3 regions of the Erwinia sp. PME.40.26/001 genome follow, and region 3 is predicted to be linked to each of the others. Evidence: riboswitches for the same ligand, from Rfam matches in the RefSeq annotation. Region 3 holds a riboswitch; each other region holds the start of a gene.

Region 1 (6,476 bases), on a different contig from region 3:
GCCCCAGCACAGATGCGCTGACCAGCGGAATGCGACGCGGCAGGCAGGCGTCGGAGAGCAGATAAGTGACGGCGAAATTATCGGCGGCATCAATAGCCAGATCGATGCCTTCCAGCGCCTCGGCGACCCGGCTTGCACTCAGAGCCAGTGGCCGTACATCCACGACACACTCGGGGTTACGCCTGTATAGGGCCTGCTGTGCGCACGCTGTTTTCAGATTGCCAATATCCCCCATCCCGAAGAGCGTCTGGCGGTGAAGGTTGTGTTCCTCCACCCGATCGCCATCATAAATCCGCAGGTAACCGACACCGGCCCCGGCCAGCAGCGGAAGCAGCGTGGCACTCAGTCCGCCCGCGCCCACCACCAGCACCCGCGCATGGTGCAGGGCCTGCTGCCCTTCGTCGCCAATTTCCGGCAACATTGACTGTCGTTGATAGCGGCTCATCGGCTACAGCTCCCGTGAGTGAAACTGCGCCATACCAAAAATCGGCGTCGAGGCGCTGGCCATATCGCGACGTTCGACCAGACCGGCCTGCCGGGCATCCCATCCGGCCTGTATGGCAGCAGCAAAGGCCCCTGCCATCCGAACCGGATCCTGCGCTTTGGCAACGGCGGTATTCAGCAAAATACCGTCGAACCCCATCTCCATAGCTTCAGCTGCCTGGCTGGGTGCACCAATCCCGGCGTCGATAATCAACGGAATATCGTTAAACCAGGCGCGCATTGAGCGCAGCCCTTCTCTGTTACGCAGCCCCTGCCCCGACCCGATTGGCGCGCCCCACGGCATCAGCAGTTCACAGCCTGCTTCGATCAGTTTTTCACCCAGAATCAGGTCTTCTGTGGTGTAGGGAAACACCTGAAATCCGTCGGCGCAGAGGATACGCGCTGCCTCCACCAGGGCGAACGGGTCGGGTTGCAGCGTATCGGCATGACCGATCACCTCCAGCTTGATCCACCGCGTATCAAACAGCTCACGCGCCATATGGGCAGTGGTGACGGCCTCCTTCACGCTGTGACAGCCCGCCGTGTTCGGCAGAACCCGCTTATTCAGCCCGGTCAGCAGCTCGCGAAAGGCTGTACCGTGGCTGCCTTCACGGCGCAGACTGACGGTGATAATTTCACTGCCGGAGGCCGCAAGCGCCTGCTGCAGGATCGCCGGAGAGGGGTACCCGGCGGTACCGAGCAGAAAACGTGACTGGGGTACAAAATCATAAAACATCGTTTATCCCCCCTGCATGGGTGACAGGACTTCGAGTTCACAGCCTGATGTGATCGGCTGCGTTTCATAGCGGGCGCGGGGCACGAACTGTCCATTTAACGCGCTGGCGACACAGCCTGCGTCAATCTGCTGTTCGCGCAGCAATTCCGCCAGGGTGCGGGCGGCAGTATCGACCGGCTGGCCGTTAAGCTGAATTTTCATATCAGGTTTTCCTGTATCAGTTGCTGCATCAGGTTTTCCGCCATCACTGGCGCGAGAAGAAAGCCGTGCCGGTACATGCCGTTAACGGACCAGACGCCGTTATGGCGATGAATGGCAGGGACATTATCAGCGTAGGCCGGACGCAGCCCGGTGCCGCTTTCCAGCACTCTGGCTTCGGCCAGTGCCGGGTGGATGGCGTAAGCGGCACTTAGCAGCTCCATCATGGCGCGGGCGCTGATCGGGCTGTCATCGTGGCTTTCCACCATGGTCGCCCCCAGCATAAAGCGCCCCCCCGTGCGCGGTACGAGGTAACAGGGAAAGCGGGGATGGAGTAAGCGGATGGGCCGGGAGAATTGCACCTCATCGCTGTGCAGGATCAGCATTTCGCCGCGAACGGCGCGCAGTCCCGGCTGTTCGTGGGCAGCGTGGATCCCCCGGCAGTCAATAACCGTGCCGCCGGGCTTGTCCTGATGGAAGTCAACGCCGTGTTGAAGCAGGCTGGCCCGCAGCTGCTGCAGCGCGCTGCGCGGGTCGAGATGGGCCTCGCCGGCAAAGAACAGCCCGCGGGCAAAGCGCCCTTCCAGGGCGGGTTCCAGCGTGACCGGTTCCACCCACTGATGGGCGTGCGTCATGCGCGAAAAACGGGTGAGTTCAGGCGCGTCGCGCGGGGGGGCGACTACCAGGGTGCCCTGATGCTCCACGCCTTTGACACGTGCAGACCACCACGGGGCAGACCGCTGGCCCAGCTCAACAACCTCCGCCGGGGCGCTTTCGCCTTCGCACCAGGGGGCCAGCATTCCGCCTGCCCAGTGGGATGCCGCATCATGCCGCGGTGAAGTGATCACCTCCACGGCCTGGCCGTGCTCTGCCAGCATCGTGGCGATGCACAGCCCGGCAACGCCGTCACCGATCACAGACCAGCGGCTCATGAGGTAAGGATCCTGACAGGGAGAAGGGGGGTTACCAATAGCGTCACGTTAGCCTCTCAAAACTAGATGAGACCCGTGATAAGGATAAGGAAAAAGGCTGAGGCGGAATAAACACAGGCCTTCGCGCGGGTACGCTGGGTGGCCGGCTGGCCCGTCATCAGGGTACGCGTCTTCCTACGCCAGTATCAACTGGGTCAGGTTCTAAGGGTCGCTACGCCGCGATAAATCGCTCATTAGCCTCTCAGTCTCTCTGGCGAGACTCCCCTGACAGGAAATAGTTTTATTTTACCGGGTGGGAATCGTCAAGCGATATGCGGTTTTAATGGGGAAAAAGACGGCAATTTGAGACGCTGAAATTTTTTTAATTGAATGCTCAATCAATAAAAACTATCATTCGTGCTTCTGTTTACACAAAATTTACTTTCCGGAGGCGATTTGAGTCAAGAGTTATAACGATTAATCAATAAATTACACTAATATTCATCCTGATGGTTCTCCCAGTGTAATTAGCGGATATACGGCGGATTTTACCCAGTATGCGCTAATGCGCGCTTCGCAGAGCGGACTTCAGGTTCTTTCCCTGATCATTTTTTGCGGAGACATTATGCCGACGACTGAAATACCAGGAAAGCCTCAAAAAGATCGTATCAACCCCGTGGTTTTCTACACCTCAGCAGTATTGATCCTGCTGTTCTCCATGACGACTATTCTGTTCACTGATTTTTCCGATCGCTGGATTAATCGTACCCTCGACTGGGTATCCAACACCTTCGGCTGGTATTACCTGCTGGCCGCCACGCTGTACATCGTGTTCGTTATCTTTATGGCCTGTTCCCGCTTTGGTTCCATTAAGCTCGGTCCTGAGCAGTCCAAGCCCGAGTTCAGCCTGATGAGCTGGGCAGCCATGCTGTTTGCCGCCGGTATCGGTATCGATCTGATGTTCTTCTCCGTCGCCGAGCCGGTCACGCAGTATATGATGCCGCCAGAGGGCCAGGGACAGACGATGGAAGCCGCGCGTCAGGCGATGGTCTGGACGCTGTTCCACTACGGTCTGACCGGCTGGTCCATGTATGCCCTGATGGGCATCGCCCTGGGTTACTTCAGCTATCGCTACGGCCTGCCTCTGACCATTCGTTCGGCCCTGTACCCTATTTTCGGTAAACGTATTAACGGGCCAATCGGTCATACCGTGGACATCGCCGCCGTGCTCGGGACGATTTTTGGTATTGCCACCACATTGGGCATCGGCGTTGTGCAGCTGAACTATGGCCTGAAGGTGCTGTTTGATGTGCCGGAAGGACTGACGGCGCAGGCCGGGCTGATCGTGCTGTCGGTCATCATGGCCACTATCTCGGTCACCTCTGGCGTGAATAAGGGCATTCGCTTCCTGTCAGAGCTCAACGTGCTGCTGGCCTTTGGTCTGATCCTGTTTGTGCTGTTCGTCGGTGATACCAGCTTCCTGCTGAATGCGCTGGTGCTCAACGTCGGGGATTACATCAACCGCTTTATGGGCATGACGCTGAACAGTTTCGCCTTCGATCGTCCAACGGAATGGATGAACAACTGGACGCTGTTCTTCTGGGCCTGGTGGGTCGCCTGGTCACCGTTTGTTGGCCTGTTCCTGGCGCGTATTTCCCGCGGCCGTACTATCCGCCAGTTTGTGGTAGGGACGCTGACCATTCCATTTATCTTTACCCTGCTGTGGCTGTCGATCTTTGGTAACAGCGCCCTATACGAGATTATTCACGGCAATATGGCCTTCGCTGAAGAGACCATGGCGCACCCGGAGCGCGGCTTCTACAGTCTGCTGGCGCAGTATCCTGGCTTTACTTTCAGCGCCTCGGTGGCCACCATCACCGGCCTGCTGTTCTATGTTACCTCCGCGGACTCCGGTTCACTGGTGCTGGGCAACTTTACCTCGCGTCTGGCGGACATCAACAATGATGCGCCAAACTGGCTGCGTATCTTCTGGTCGGTCACCATTGGCGTCCTGACGCTGGGAATGCTGATGGTTAACGGCGTGACGGCGCTGCAGAAGACCACGGTGATCATGGGGCTGCCGTTCAGCTTTGTGATTTTCTTTGTGATGGCCGGTCTGTATAAATCACTGCGGGTTGAAGATCACCGCCGGGCCAGTGCCACGGTGAACACGCCACCGGTAGCGGTATCGCGTGACGATCGCCTGAACTGGAAACAGCGCATTTCACGCGTGATGAACTATCCGGGAACGACCCACACCCGAAAAATGCTGGATAACGTCTGTCGTCCGGCAATGGAAGAAGTCGGGCGTGAGCTGGAACGTCGTGGTGCCAAAGTGCAGGTGAATGAGCTGCCTGCGGTGGAGGATGAGCGTCTGAACCATCTGGAACTGCTGGTTGATATGGCGGATGAGCAGAGCTTCCTCTATCAGATCTGGCCGCAGCGTTACTCGGTACCCGCCTTTACCTACCGGGCGCGCAGCGGCAAATCGGATTACTTCCGTCTGGAAACCTTCCTGCTGGAGGGTACGCAGGGGAACGATTTGATGGACTACACCAAAGAGCAGATCATCAATGACATTCTCGACCAGTATGAGCGTCACCTGACCTTCCTGCATATTCACCGGGAAGCACCGGGTAATTCGATGCCCTTCCCTGAAGCATAAACCCTTAAAAAACCAGACTCCGGTCTGGTTTTTTTTGCTCAGAAAACCGCGTCGTTCTCCTTATTATTGTGGAATGGCGCTCAGGCGAAATGCTTCGCGCCGGCAACACAGAGAATAATCGCCGCCGCACTGACCACCATACTCAGGGCAACCGGCTCGTGGAGGAACAGCGCGCAGAGCAACAGACCAAAAAACGGTTGTAGCAGCTGGAGCTGTCCGACCCCGGCGATGCCACCCAGCGCCAGCCCGCGATACCAGAAAATAAAACCAATCAGCATACTGAACAGTGAGACATAGCCAAGGCTGAACCAGGCGGGCGCGCCGATCCCCTGCCAGCTGTGCGGCAGAGTCATCAGGCCCGTCACCACCATTACCGGTAGCGACAGCAGCAGCGACCAGCTGATCACCTGCCAGCCGCCCAGCCGGCGCGACAGTTCTGCCCCTTCCGCATAGCCCAGTCCGCACAGCAGAATGGCCGCCACCATCATCAGGTTTCCGGTCAGCGATCCCCCTCCGCCTGCTGAGAGAGCAAAACCTGTCACGATCCCGGCACCCAGCAGGGAGAACAGCCAGAAGGCCCGCGCTGGCCGTTCTCCCCCGCGCAGCACCGCGAAAATAGCGGTGGAAAGCGGCAGCAGGCCGATAAAAACCAGAGAACAGGCGGCGGTCATCTCGCGCAGGGCCAGGGCTGTCAGTAAGGGAAAGCCGACGACGACTCCCGCAGCCACCATCAGTAGCGATACCCTGTCGCTGCGCCCGGGGCGTCGCTGCCTCAGCGCCAGCAGCAGTCCCCCGGCGACCAGTGCGGCAATCACCGCGCGGGCAGAGGTCAGAAACAGCGGTGAAAATCCGCCAATGGCCACCCGTGTAGCCGGCAGGGAGCCGCTAAAAATCATCACGCCAAAAAGTCCACTCCACCACCCTGATGTTGTTCGCTGCATAAGTCCTCTGCGTAAGTATAAAAACAGGCATATCCCACGGATAGTAGAGGTCAGAACGGCGGATTCGAAGATACACTACCCCTACAATTAAGTTGTTCTGTATGGGGAGTCTTTCCCATACAGTTGATCACTGACAGGCTGGGATACCGATGACGCTTACCGAAACACTGATTGACGAAATCCGCCGCAGTATTCTGACCGGTACGCTGGCAGCCGGTGACCGGCTGATGTCGGTGCGCCGCTTCGCTGCCGCCAGGAGCGTGTCACCTTCTACGGTCGTCGAAGCCTATGAGAGGCTGGCAGCAGAAGGGGTGATCCGGGCACGGCGCGGTTCCGGTTTTTACGTGTCTGGCACTCCGCTTGTTGGGCGCAGTCTGATTGATACGCGCATCGGGCAGCCACGGGATGTCGATCCTTTCTGGGTCTCCCGCCAGTCGCTGGATGCAGCAGTGGGTGAACTGACGCCGGGCTGCGGCTGGTTGCCCGACGACTGGATGCCTCATGAGGCACTGCGTAAAGGGCTGCGGCAGCTTTCCCGGCTC
Region 2 (6,476 bases), 290 kb from region 3:
GTGCCCGTGAAGCGCATACCGGGCAGGTCAGGCTTTACCGTTCTGACGATCTGCACCGCTGGGAAGATGCCGGAATACTGGCTGAGGCCCCGCCGCACCTCGGCTTTATGTGGGAGTGCCCGGACTTCTTCACCCTGGCAGGCAAACAGATCCTGCTGATGTCCCCCCAGGGCATCCAGGCCCGGGGCTATGACCACCGCAACCTGTTCCAGAGTGGTTATATTGTCGGCCACTGGCAGCCGGGAGCCGACTTTACCCAAGAGGGCGACTTCACCGAACTGGATCGCGGCCATGATTTTTATGCCCCGCAGACCTTCGTCACACCGGATGGCCGCCGGATAGTGATGGCGTGGATGAACACCTGGGAATCAGCGATGCCAGAGCAGCAGGACGGCTGGTGCGGCATGCTTACCCTGCCCCGGGAGCTCACCCTGACGGCCGATCATCGTCTGCAGATGACCCCGGCGCGAGAGGTGGAATGCCTGCGCCAGAGCTGGCACCCGTGGCCTGCCGGGAAGCTAAAAAACCAGCAGCAGTGCGTCATGGAAAATTGTGAAATCAGTGAGGTACTCATCAGCTGGAACCGGGCCACCAGCGATGCGGAACAGTATGGCATCAGCCTGTCAGACGGTCTGCGCCTGTATGTCGACAGCCAGTCCCAGCGCCTGTTGCTGGCACGTCACTATCCGCTATGCGGTCTGAGTGGCGAACGTAGCGTCGCGCTCCCTGCCGGGGATACGCTCTCCCTGCGCATCTTCTTTGACCGCTCCTCGGTGGAAGTGTTTGTCAACGATGGCGAAGCCTGCCTGACCAGCCGTATTTTCCCCGGGCAGCGTCAGCTGTCGCTGTTTGCCTGGTCCGGCAGCGCGGACGTCACCGCGTGTGGAGCCTGGGACTTAGCCTGACGCACTGCCCTGCTGCTCACCCGTGACCACGGGTGAGCCTTTTGCCTCCCTACAAAATCATGTGCAAGGAATTCATCGATGAAAATAGCCGTCGGGATGATGCTGTGCGCCGGGATCTTTCCGGTCACCCTGTTTGCTGAAAGTACCTTAACCGTTGAACAGCGTTTTTTATTACTCGAAGCGCGTTTGAAAAAGGCAGAAAACCGCGCCGACCGGGCAGAAGCGGAAATGGTGAAATTAAAACAGAACACCCGGGGGGATAACGCCGCCACCGCCCACGCGGGCACCGCTCGCCCCCTCGACGTGAGCCTGAACACCCCGGCGGAACTGCGTTTTTATGGCGATGTGGAATTTAATGGCGACGCGGCCAGCCGCACGGGCAGCCTGACATCGTTAAAAACCAGCAGCAATAAAAGCTGGGCTCCCGGCAATAAAGAACGCTGGGATATTAACGGCCGCATACTGTTAGGCGTGGAGGGGATCCGCCAGGGTACTGAGGGGAAATATGCCGGATTCAACGTTCAGCCGCTGGCCGATATTCGCGGAAAAATGAATCTGGACGATGCGGCTTTCTTTTTCGGTCAGAAAGACCACTGGCAGGTGAAGACCGGGCGGTTTGAAGCCTGGGATATGTTTCCCCTCAATCAGGACACCTTTATCGAATACTCGGGCAATACCGCTAACGATCTGTACAGCGACGGCTACGGCTATATCTACATGATGAAGGAGGCGCGTGGCCGCAGTAACAGCGGCGGTAACCTGCTGCTGAGCCAAACCTGGGATAAGTGGTACGTTGAAGTGAACACCCTGATTGAGGATGGCAGCGCGCTGTATGTGGATCAGCGTTATCACGGCCGCACGATGGAAAACCAGAAAAATGTGATGTACGTGCGCCCGGTCGTGGCATGGCGATCCGATATCTGGTCCGTCGCCGCCGCCATGGAAAGCAATATCGTGAATAACGCCTATGGCTATACCGACCGTGACGGCCGCTGGCGCGATCAGTCGGAGCGCACCGGCTACGGGCTGACCATGACGTGGAATACGTTAAAGAACAACCCGCAGAATGGCACCGTGGTGAACGTGAATACGGCCTATATGGATGCCCGGGAGGAAACCGACTTTAGCGCCGGGATTAATGCTCTCTGGCATCGTGTCGAACTGGGCTATATCTACGCCCATAATAATATCACGGAATTCTCAGCGTCCGGTGTCAGTGAGGAGTGTACCGCTGACTGCGCTATCTTCCAGCCGGGGCGCTACGACATTCATACCCTGCATACCTCCTGGCAGCTTCCCGATATCCTCGATATGCCCAACTTCACGGTCTATCTTGGCGGTTACGCGTCATGGCTGAATGCCGCCGATGACGATCGGGGAAATCATCAGCCACGTTACGGCGCACGCGTGCGGGCGAAATACCTCTTTTAACGCTGACGTCACCGCCAGGCACGCCTGGCGGTTCCCCAGCCCCCGCTTAGTTACGCCATCCCAGCCCTGGCGCCACATGCTTAAGGATCGCTTCAATGGTGTGTGCGCAGTAATCCACCCCCAGCTGATTCGGCACGGTGAGCAGCAGCGTATCGGCTTCGGCAATCGCTTCGTCCTGCGCCAGCTGTTCAATCAGCCGGTCAGGTTCTGCGGCGTAGCTGCGGCCAAAAATCGCCCGGGTTTTCTCATCAAGATACCCCACCTTATCCCCTTCTTTACCGCTGTTGCCGAAGTACGCCCGATCCTTCTCGTTCACCAGCGCAAAAATACTGCGGCTGACCGAGACGCGCGGCGTACGCAGGTGTCCCGCGGCTTTCCACGCTTCACGATAGGCGCGGATTTGTGCCGCCTGCTGAATGTGGAAAGGTTCGCCGGTTTCATCATCCTTCAGCGTCGAGCTTTGCAGATTCATCCCCAGCCTGGCCGCCCACACCGCCGTGGCATTGGAGCCCGCCCCCCACCAGATGCGGTCGCGCAGCCCTTCAGAGAACGGCTCCACGCGCAGCATGCCCGGCGGGTTAGGAAACATCGGCTGCGGGTTCGGTTTGGCAAAGCCTTCGCCGCGCAGCACATCCAGCAGCACTTCGGTGTGATGACGCGCCATATCCGACTCGTTTTCCCCTTCCGCAGGCTGATAGCCAAAATAGCGCCAGCCGTCGATCACCTGTTCAGGGGAACCCCGGCTGATGCCCAGCTGCAGACGCCCCCCTGAAATCAGGTCAGCGGAACCGGCATCTTCCGCCATATACATCGGGTTCTCGTAACGCATATCGATCACCCCGGTGCCAATCTCAATGCGCCGGGTTTTCGCCCCGACGGCGGCCATCAGCGGGAAGGGTGAACTTAACTGACGGGCGAAGTGGTGGACGCGAAAATACGCGCCGTCTGCGCCGAGCTCTTCCGCCGCCACGGCCAGGTCGATAGACTGTAGCAGGGCGTCAGCGGCTGAACGGGTGCCGGACTGCGGGGACGGTGTCCAGTGACCGAATGACAGGAATCCAATACTTTTCATAGGGTTTCTCAACAGGATAAAACGAATCAATTCAGTATAAGTACGCGCTATCTCGCCAGCTGGCAAGGATTGCTATCCAAAATGAATTATCGTATAACAATTCACTCCGAGGGGTGTCCTGTATGGGCTGAGATGGCGTAATAAGCCGAACCCTTTGAACCTGATCTGGGTCATGCCAGCGAAGGGACGGGTAGGCATTATTCTCGCCTGATCACACCTCCGCGCACCTGGATCGCCACTTAAATGAGGGGATTCTGTGTCGAACACCATTGAGCCTGTCGATTTCAGCCACGGCCTGTACGGACGTTTACGCCAGCAGGCGGGCAACGACTGGCAGGACTATGTGGCGCATCCGTTTATTCAGCAGCTCTCAACGGGCACGCTGCCCGAAACCGCCTTTCGCCGCTATCTGACCCAGGATTACCTGTTTCTGATCCACTTTGCCCGTGCCTGGGCGCTGCTGGTCAGCAAGCTGCGCACGCTGCCGGAGATGCGTGCCGCTACCGCCTCGCTCAATGCCATTGTCAGCGAACTGCCGCTGCACGTCCGCTACTGCGAGAGCTGGGGGCTGAACGAGGCACAGATGGCCGCTGAACCGGAGGCGGCAGAAACCATGAACTACACCCGCTACGTGCTGGATATCGGTCACTCAGGGGATGCGCTGGATCTGCTGGCCGCCCTGCTCCCCTGTGTGGCAGGGTATGCCGAAATCGGCCTGGGCCTGCTGGCCTCCCCCCGCACGGTGCTGGCAGGCAGCCCTTACGCTTCCTGGATCCGCAACTATGCGGACCCGGACTACCTGACCGGGGTACGTGCCGCCCTTGCACTGCTGGAAACGGTCGGCCAGCAGCGGGGAGCCGGCAGCCGCTTCCCTGCCCTGTCCGAGATTTTTACCACCGCTACCCGCCTGGAGTCGGCTTTCTGGCAGATGGGACTCAACGCGGTACCGACCCCGTGACCGCCCATTCCGCTTCGCCACCGCCGGGCATCGCGGTTCGCCATCTGACGCTGCGCTTCGGCCCGCGCCCGCTCTTCAGCGATCTCAGCGTGGATATTCCCGCCGGGCGTTTTGTTGCGCTGCTGGGGGCCAGCGGCTGCGGCAAAACCAGCCTGCTGAAGATCATTGCCGGGCTGCTCCCGCCCGATGCCGGTTCGGTCTGCGGCAGCGACGGCCTGCCGCTGGCCGGGCGCATCGCCTGGATGGGTCAGAAAGATCTGCTTTATCCGTGGCTGTCGATCCGCGACAACGTCACCCTCGGCGCGCGGCTGCGCAGGGAGCCCGTTGACAGTGCCCGGGCTGACCACCTGCTGGCGCGCGTCGGGCTGCACGACTATGCCGGCCTTCATCCCGCCGCCCTCTCCGGCGGCATGCGCCAGCGTGCGGCCATCGCCCGCACCCTGTATGAGAACCGCCCCGTTGTGCTGATGGACGAACCCTTCTCTGCGCTCGACACGCTGACGCGGGCGAAGATCCAGACGCTGGCCGCTGAGGTGCTGGCGGACCGCACCGTACTGCTGATCACCCACGACCCGATGGAAGCCTGCCGTCTGAGCCACCATCTGCTGGTGCTCTCCGGGCACCCTGCGGGCATCGACGACAGTCACACCATTGGCGGCCTGCCGCCGCGTGCGCCGGATGATGCCGACCTGCTGAAAAGCCAGGGGCAGCTGTTGCAACAGCTGCTGAGGGCGGCAGGATGAGGGCCAGCCTGGCAGGTCACGCTCGCGGGCTGATAATTTTTAGCGGACTGATCCTGCTGTGGTGGCTGGCCACCCTGAGCACGATCCCGGCCTTTTTGCTGCCCTCACCGGTCGCGGTGGCCAGTGCGCTGTGGGAGTGGCGCGCCTTTCTCGCTTATCACAGCCTGATCACCGCATCGGAAGTGCTGGCCGGGCTGGTGCTGGGCGTGTTGCTGGGGTCGCTGCTGGCCATCCTGATGATCGTCTCCCCCCCGTCTGCAGCGCTGGCTGATGCCGCTGGTGCTGACCAGCCAGGCCATTCCGGTATTTGCACTGGCCCCGCTGCTGGTTCTGTGGTTTGGCTTTGGCCTCAGTGCCAAAGTGGCGATGGCGGTGCTGGTGATTTTTTTCCCGGTAACGTCGGCCCTGTTTGACGGGCTCAGGCGGGTCAATCAGGACTACCTGGATCTGGCGCGCACCATGGGGGCCTCTGGCTGGGCCCAGCTGCGCCACGTCCGTCTGATGGCGGCGTTACCGGCTTTCGGTTCCGGCCTGCGGATGGCCGCCGCCGTGGCACCGATTGGCGCGATTATCGGGGAATGGGTCGGGTCCGCCGGAGGGCTGGGCTTCGTTATGCTGAACGCCAACGCACGCATGCAGACGGATCAGTGTTTTGCCGCATTGTTTATTCTGGTGCTGATGACCGTCTTACTCTGGATGGCCGTCGACACCCTGCTCCACCGCCTGATTAACTGGGCACCTGAATCATGATGATAACCTCTGGAAGGAAGATAAAATGATCAAGAACATCTGCGCCGGACTGCTGTTAAGCGGAGCCTGCAGCAGTGGGGCGATGGCTGGCGAGAAACTGACGCTGGTACTTGACTGGTACATTAATCCGGATCATGCGCCGATTATGGTGGCAGAGCAGATCGGTGCCTTTAAGGCCGAGGGACTGGACGTGACGATTATCCCGCCTTCCGACCCGTCGCTGCCGCCGCGTCTGGTGGCGGCCAGACAGGCGGACCTTGCCATCACCTATCAGCCCCAGCTGCATTTTTTCGCCGATGATGGCCTGCCGCTGGTCCGCGTGGGAACGCTGATTAACACACCGCTGAATACCGTCATCACCCTGGATAAGCGTATTACCTCCCCGTCAGGGCTGAAAGGCAAGACCGTCGGTTATTCGGTCAGCGGCATTGAACAGGTGACGCTGAGCACCATGATGAAGCATCAGAAACTCAGCCTGAAAGAGATAAAGATGATTAACGTTAACTTCCAGCTGACCAGCGCCCTGCTGGCCGGGCAGGTGGATGCGGTGATCGGCGGTTACCGCAATATTGAAGCGGAGGAGCTAAGGTTGCAGGGTAAAGATCCGGTGGTGCTCA
Region 3 (6,476 bases):
TCCCGGCAGGTAGAGGTTGTCCGCTGGAATAGTCATGCAGCGATGTTGCAAAAGAGAATCCGCTTCTTTGCCCAATAACTGAACGATGTCCGTCATGATAACTCCTGTTAAGTGGTGTCGGGGCCATGCTGCCACGGCCCGCGGGTCAGTTTTTCTGACCTCAACAGGGTGAACCCAAAACCGGCACTAAGGCAAATTGCTGACTCCATTTTTCAGAACGATCCGCACAAAAAAGCGCGGTTGTCATGAGCGTACATCGGGGTAAGCTGTCCGTGACATCGTTGAGCTAACGTCGTGTGGTTTACAACACCAGTCCTTTCTTCTTCAGCGCTTTTACAAATTTAACCGCACCATGATAATTAAGGTGATCGCCATCACGAAAATCCGTCCGGATAAAGCTTTTATCCTCATTAAAATCATGATAGCTGAAATGATAACTTTCCATACTTTTCAGGAAAGCCCGGGTTTCAGCGATCATCGCGGGTTGAACGGATTCAACGTACTTTTCTGGAAAAGGAGGAATAACATAGTGAATGCGAATACCTTTATCTTTCGCCAGATCACGCATTTCTGCGATCAATCTTGAATTAATATTTTTACTTTCCTTGTATTTATAAAGCTTACTGTGCAAGGCCGCACGAGTTTCAGACGTGGTTTCATACAATTCACAGGCAATAGAAGATGCCTGATTAATCTGCTTTTCGAGGTTCTCACTGGTGCTGGCGAGACTGACTGCATCATCCAGTGCGTGATTAAATTCCGTCAGGCGATCGCTGGACTTCAGCACGGGTAAAAAATGAGTCAGCAGAGCTTCATCAGAATTGTGCAGATATTTGGTTACAGTATCATTATCAGGGATGATATTATTTTTATGATTATAATGACTCATGATATGTACCACACGCACGTTTTCTTTCTCACGCGTTTTATATAACTCGTAAAAAAGATCGAAATAACCACAGACCAGCACGATTGATTTGATTTTTTTACTTTCAGCATAATGTTGAATCATGGTGTGTGCTTGTCGAAGATCCAGACTATGCATTGACAGGTTAACCGCCTTGTTCAGACGGTTTGCTGGTAAAGCATAATAGCCATAAGAGTTCCCCAACACGAGCGTAGGAGGCTTCTTTGCCAGCATCATATTATGTTTATGCTGCAGAAAAGCGATGAAGGGATCCTGCTCAACAGAGAAAGGTAATGCCTTTAATACCATCACCTGCTGAAAATCAGCCATCAACATTATTCCCTGGGTTTCAGGGAGACTCTTTACCGCATCAGCCCCATGGTCATAAATGATTACCGGATGACAGCTTTCTTGTAACGGGGGCAGGAAGGCCTCGGTATCAATTTCCCCTCCGACAGGCACGTTGATATAAAAAAGGTTGCCGACCTTTTCTTTATCAAGAATGTCAAAAAAGAAAGCAGCATGACGTTCATCACCGAAAAAGAAAATATCCATCTTCTTATTGAGTAATAGCTTTTGCCAGAAACAGAAGTTACTTTTTTCAATCGCCTGCAAAGAAGCTATTGTGAAGTCACTCTCAATCGAATGAGAAATGGCGTTAATCATGTCAATCGTTTCGCTACTTTCATCCAGAAATATATTATTCTCTGATAAAAGAAGGGCCAGTTGATTAATTTTCTCACGAGGTTCGATCATCAGTTGCTGTGAGATCGCTTTAAACTGGCTAAGGAACACGGATTCAGGATGCAAAGCACACCTCTGCGGTAAGAACTGATTATGCGTTTGCCAAATCTATCACAATGCTCGCGGCTGAATGGCGAATGTAAAGGGCTTTTCTCCCCCTTCCTCTGGCGATGGTATTAGTAGCCGAAGAGGAAGCAAGCCCCCCTGATGAATTATCAGTTTTTTTATCGGTAACGTCTGAGCAAACCAGACCGGCCAAAGAGGCCTCGCGCAGGCCTGGTCATCACGGCCCTCACACCCGCTGTGGACTGCATACTGCACTGCCTTCGCCAACCGATGAAGGGGAAAGATCTGTTTTCAACAAATCTTCCCCTGGAACCCGGGTTTTACCGCTTACCACCACTGATGAAAATGGTGTACCGGCCCCTGCCCGTGCCCCACTTCCAGCGAGTCCGCCTGCTCCAGTGCGCCCTGCAGCCAGTGCCGGGCCGCCTGAACGGTCGTGGGCCAGTCATCATGGCGCGGGCGCAGCGCGGCCAGCGCTGCCGAGAGTGAACAGCCGGTGCCATGCGTGTTACGGGTGTTCACCCGTGGCGCAGTAAAGCGCTGTTCTCCCTCACGGGTGAACAGCCAGTCCGGGCTTTCCGACTCGCTGAGATGACCGCCTTTCATCAGCACGGCCTGGCAGCCGAGGGCCAGCAGCGCCCGTCCCTGCTCGCGCATCTCCTCCTCATTGCGCGCCTGCGCGCATTCCAGCATTGCGGCGGCCTCCGGCAGGTTAGGCGTAATCAGCGAGACCTGCGGCAGTAGCCGATCCCGTAGCGTACTCACCGCCTCGGGCGACAGCAGCGGATCGCCGCTTTTGGCCAGCATCACCGTATCCAGCACCACCCAGGGAACGCGGGTCTGTTTCAACCGCCCGGACACCACCTCGACGATGGCGCTTTCTGACAGCATGCCAATTTTAATCGTGTCGATGCGCACGTCCGACAAAACGGAATCCAGCTGCGCGGCAACAAACGCCGGCTCAACGCGGCAGATCGACTGCACGCCGGTGGTGTTCTGCGCCACCAGCGCGGTGATCACGCTGGTGCCATACGCACCCAGCGCGGAGAATGCTTTCAGGTCAGCCTGGATCCCTGCCCCACCGCTGGGGTCAGTACCGGCAATTGTCAGCGCGTTAATCCTTTTCATCACTGCACCTCCGGGTTCAGCCGGTACAGGGCATCAAGAAAGGCCGGAATGAAACTGCCTGGCCCGTCCACCGCTGCGGCCGCACGCTCACCGGCCAGCGACACCACGCGGCAGGCGCTGGCCACATGTGTGAGGCGGTCGCCCGGCAGTGCGGCAAAGCCGGCCACGACCGCCGACAGCGCACAGCCGGTCCCTACCACCCGCGTCATCAGCGGGTCGCCGCCGCCCACGCTCAGGGTACGGAGGCCATCGGTAATAAAATCGGTTTCACCGGTGACGGCCACAATCGCGCCTGTCTCCTGCGCCAGCGAAACAGCCGCCTGCAGCGCCGCCGTGGAGGCATGCCGGCTGTCGACGCCCCGGCCGCTGACGCTCTGCCTGGCCAGCGCCATGATTTCGGAAGCGTTCCCCCGGACAGCGGCCGGTTTCAGTCCCAGCGTTTGCTGGCAGAAGGCCGTGCGGAAGTCCAGTGCGCCAACGGCTACCGGATCTAACGTCCAGGGACGCCCGGCCTGCCTGGCGGCATTAATGGCCGCCAGCATCGCTTCGCTGCGGCTGCGGGTCAGCGTACCGACATTCACCAGCAGGGCATCGGCAACAGGGCTGAACTGTGCCGCCTCCTGCGGATCGATCACCATTGCCGGGGAAGCCCCCAGCGCCAGCAGCACATTAGCCGTAAAGGCCTGTACCACATCATTGGTCATACAGTGGGTCAGAGGGGAATGCTGACGATACAGCCGCAGGGAATGCGCCATATCGGTGTGGCTGAGGTCTTGAGGTTGGATCATTCTTCGCTCCCAACCGGCGATCAAGAAGGCGATGCCGGTCGGGCATCTGACTTCCCTACGCTGGCATTATCCAGATCAGGTTATACGGGTATTTCTCAGCCTTCACAAAGAAGGGCACCCCGAGTCAGTGATGATTTTTTACAGTCGGTGCCAGCATAAGGAAGTGGCAGAGTATTGGCAAGCCCCGGGCCGTGCTGCCCTGCCGTCGGTCATCAGGGTATCTTCAGCGCGATCTGCCCCCCGGCGGGGAATGACGCCGCACATAGTCACGCGGCGAACAGCCCATCGTGCGTTTAAAGGCGGTACTGAAGGCGCTTTCAGACTCATAGCCCAGCGAGGGAGCAAGCGCAGAAATGGGCAGGTCGGTATTCAGCAGTTTGTCCCCGGCCAGCAGCATGCGCCAGCGGGTCAGGTAGTCCATCGTTGAGGACCCGACCTTTGTTTTAAACTTCAGCGCAAAGGCCGAGCGGGACATACCGGCACGCTGTGCCAGCGTTTGTAGCGTCCAGCGATAAGCCGGATCGGCGTGCATGGCCTGCAGCGCCGCACCCACCTGGTGATCGGCCAGGGCATACAGCCAGCCCACCGCGTGCCCTTTACCGCCCGACTCCATATGCTGCCGCAGCGCCTGTATCAGTATCATATGTGCCAGATGTTCAGCGATCAGGGCATGTCCCGGACGCTGTTCATCCAGCTCGGCCATCATCTGCGCAACCAGCCAGCGCAGGGTCGCCTGGTCATTTTCCGCCCGCAGATGGATCACCGCTGGCAGCATGGTCAGCAGAATCGTGGCGTGGGGGTCGTCCAGGAAGAAGCGGCTGCCGGTCATCAGGCAGTCTCCCCCGCCGTTGTGACGGATCACCCCGCCGGCGCGCGGGGCGGCAAACACCACCGCCCAGTCTGTCGCCGGGTGTGACAGGTCGCTGGCCATAACAAAGGGACGTCCGGTAGGAAGCAGGAAGCAGTCCCCCGCCGACAATCGTACCGGGTCGGGTCCCCCTTCGACAGACAGCCAGCAGCCGCCCGACACCATTGAATAACATTTGATGCCTGCGTTAGGCGGAAAACGCACCGCCCAGTCTCCGCCCACGTCGAGGACGCCGGAAACATACCGTTGTGGCTTGAGCAACGCGAGAATATCAGAAAGAGGATCCATGATTAATTTTGGACGATTAAAAAGATAATACGGACTTTATAGCATGGATAGGACGTGATGCGCGGGCTTAAGATTAAACCTCGCTGTTCCTTGTGTTATCCCACCTCTCCTTCAGGAAATGACTATGCACAACATCCGTACATCCGGCCTCTTCTCTCTGGGTTCGCGTCAGGTAAAACGACTGGGCTATGGCGCAATGCAGCTGGCAGGCCCCGGCGTTTTTGGCCCGCCCAACGATCCTGACCGCGCGCTGGCGGTTCTCAGGGCAGCAGTGGCGGCCGGCGTCAATCATATTGATACCAGTGATTTTTACGGCCCACATATCACCAACAAACTGATCCGCGAGGCACTCGCGCCCTATCCTGATGACCTCACGCTGGTGACCAAAATTGGGGCGCTGAGAGATAAAAAAGGCGGATGGATCCCGGCCATGTCCCCCGGGGAGCTGGTCAATGCCGTCCATGACAACCTGCGAAACCTGGGGCTGGCGCAGCTGGATGTGGTCAATCTCAGGATCATGTTTAATACCGCCCGCCCGCAGGAAGGTTCCATTGAAGAACCGCTGACGGCGCTGGCCGCCCTACAGCAACAGGGGCTGATCAAGCATATTGGTCTGAGCAACGTCACCCCGGCGCAAATTGCCGAAGGCCGCGCAATCTGCGAGATCGTCTGCGTTCAGAATCATTACAACCTGGCACACCGCACCGATGATGCGCTGATTGATGCGCTGGCCCGGGAAGGGATTGCCTATGTGCCTTTCTTCCCGCTTAACGGTTTTAATCCGCTTCAGTCTGCTACGCTGACCCGCGTTGCCGAACAGCTCAACGCCACACCCCTGCAGGTCGCCCTGGCCTGGCTTCTTCACCGTTCACCTAACATCCTGCTGATCCCGGGAACATCATCCGTTGCCCACCTGCAGGAAAACCTGGCAGCGGCGTCACTCCACCTGCCGGATGACGCCCTGAATGCACTGAACGGCATTACCGGAAGCAATACGTTATAAAGCCTCACCCTCTTTCGGCGAGGCCTGATCAGGAACAGGACAGACAATGAGGGCAGGCAAAGGATGCAGGACTCACGCTCAGTAGCGAGTGAACAGCGGACGTAGCGCTGTCATTCGTTATTTCCCCTCAACACGCAGAAGACGGGAGAGACGCGCTGTTTCAGGACATGGAAATAATAAGTATTACCGCTGCATAAAAAGCGCCACTATCCCTGCTCGGCCACCAGCAGCGCCAGCGTGTCGGGCTCCAGCGCCCTGAAGATATGCTCACGATCGGCGGGATAGCAAATGTAATCTCCCGGTGCCAGTTCTTCAGCTTCGTCCTTCAACCCCACCAGCGCCCGTCCCTGCGTGACAATAATATGCTCTACCGAGCCCGACGGGTGCGGCTGTGAAAGGCGGTCAGCGCCGGGCTGCGCCATCAGCAGGTAGATATCGCGCCGCGCGCCCGGCGGGCAGCTGGCCAGCAGGATCGCCTGATAGTTCGCTTCCCCGGCGACGACTTTCGGTCCTTCACCGCGCCGGATCACCTGGGTTTTAGGCAGCTCAGGCTCCAGCAGTCTGGCAAAAGGGATATTCAGCGCCACGCACAGCGCCCAGAGCGTTTCAATGCTGGGATTACCGTTCCCCGCCTCTAACTGGGACAGCGTCGATTTTGCAATACCTGCCCGCCTGGCGACTTCC

Evidence for each region. Region 3 has a riboswitch for thiamine pyrophosphate ahead of thiM (hydroxyethylthiazole kinase). Riboswitches for the same ligand answer to the same signal wherever they lie in the genome.
Region 1: linked by a shared signal. The riboswitch ahead of ACZ3HG_RS18775 (FAD-dependent oxidoreductase) and the one ahead of thiM (hydroxyethylthiazole kinase) in region 3 are both predicted to bind thiamine pyrophosphate.
Region 2: linked by a shared signal. The riboswitch ahead of ACZ3HG_RS05260 (TenA family protein) and the one ahead of thiM (hydroxyethylthiazole kinase) in region 3 are both predicted to bind thiamine pyrophosphate.

What each region holds. Positions count from the first base shown of each region.
Region 1 is NZ_JBVHNP010000008.1:48,001-54,476, forward strand. Features, by position in the region: gene ACZ3HG_RS18760 (HesA/MoeB/ThiF family protein) at 1-445, opposite strand, end outside; gene ACZ3HG_RS18765 (thiazole synthase) at 449-1,219, opposite strand; gene thiS (sulfur carrier protein ThiS) at 1,223-1,420, opposite strand; gene ACZ3HG_RS18775 (FAD-dependent oxidoreductase) at 1,417-2,349, opposite strand; TPP riboswitch at 2,504-2,625, opposite strand; gene ACZ3HG_RS18780 (choline transporter) at 2,954-4,993, shown strand; gene ACZ3HG_RS18785 (DMT family transporter) at 5,074-5,934, opposite strand; gene ACZ3HG_RS18790 (aminotransferase-like domain-containing protein) at 6,084-6,476, shown strand, end outside.
Region 2 is NZ_JBVHNP010000001.1:1,068,191-1,074,666, forward strand. Features, by position in the region: gene ACZ3HG_RS05245 (glycoside hydrolase family 32 protein) at 1-905, shown strand, start outside; gene ACZ3HG_RS05250 (carbohydrate porin) at 984-2,336, shown strand; gene ACZ3HG_RS05255 (LLM class flavin-dependent oxidoreductase) at 2,383-3,408, opposite strand; TPP riboswitch at 3,508-3,612, shown strand; gene ACZ3HG_RS05260 (TenA family protein) at 3,677-4,366, shown strand; gene ACZ3HG_RS05265 (ABC transporter ATP-binding protein) at 4,363-5,109, shown strand; partial or broken gene ACZ3HG_RS05270 (ABC transporter permease) at 5,106-5,859, shown strand; gene ACZ3HG_RS05275 (ABC transporter substrate-binding protein) at 5,885-6,476, shown strand, end outside.
Region 3 is NZ_JBVHNP010000001.1:1,361,088-1,367,563, forward strand. Features, by position in the region: gene fbaB (class I fructose-bisphosphate aldolase) at 1-96, opposite strand, end outside; gene ACZ3HG_RS06510 (hypothetical protein) at 302-1,717, opposite strand; gene thiD (bifunctional hydroxymethylpyrimidine kinase/phosphomethylpyrimidine kinase) at 2,045-2,845, opposite strand; gene thiM (hydroxyethylthiazole kinase) at 2,845-3,633, opposite strand; TPP riboswitch at 3,669-3,765, opposite strand; gene ACZ3HG_RS06525 (AraC family transcriptional regulator) at 3,857-4,789, opposite strand; gene ACZ3HG_RS06530 (aldo/keto reductase family oxidoreductase) at 4,914-5,792, shown strand; gene ACZ3HG_RS06535 (helix-turn-helix domain-containing protein) at 5,999-6,476, opposite strand, start outside.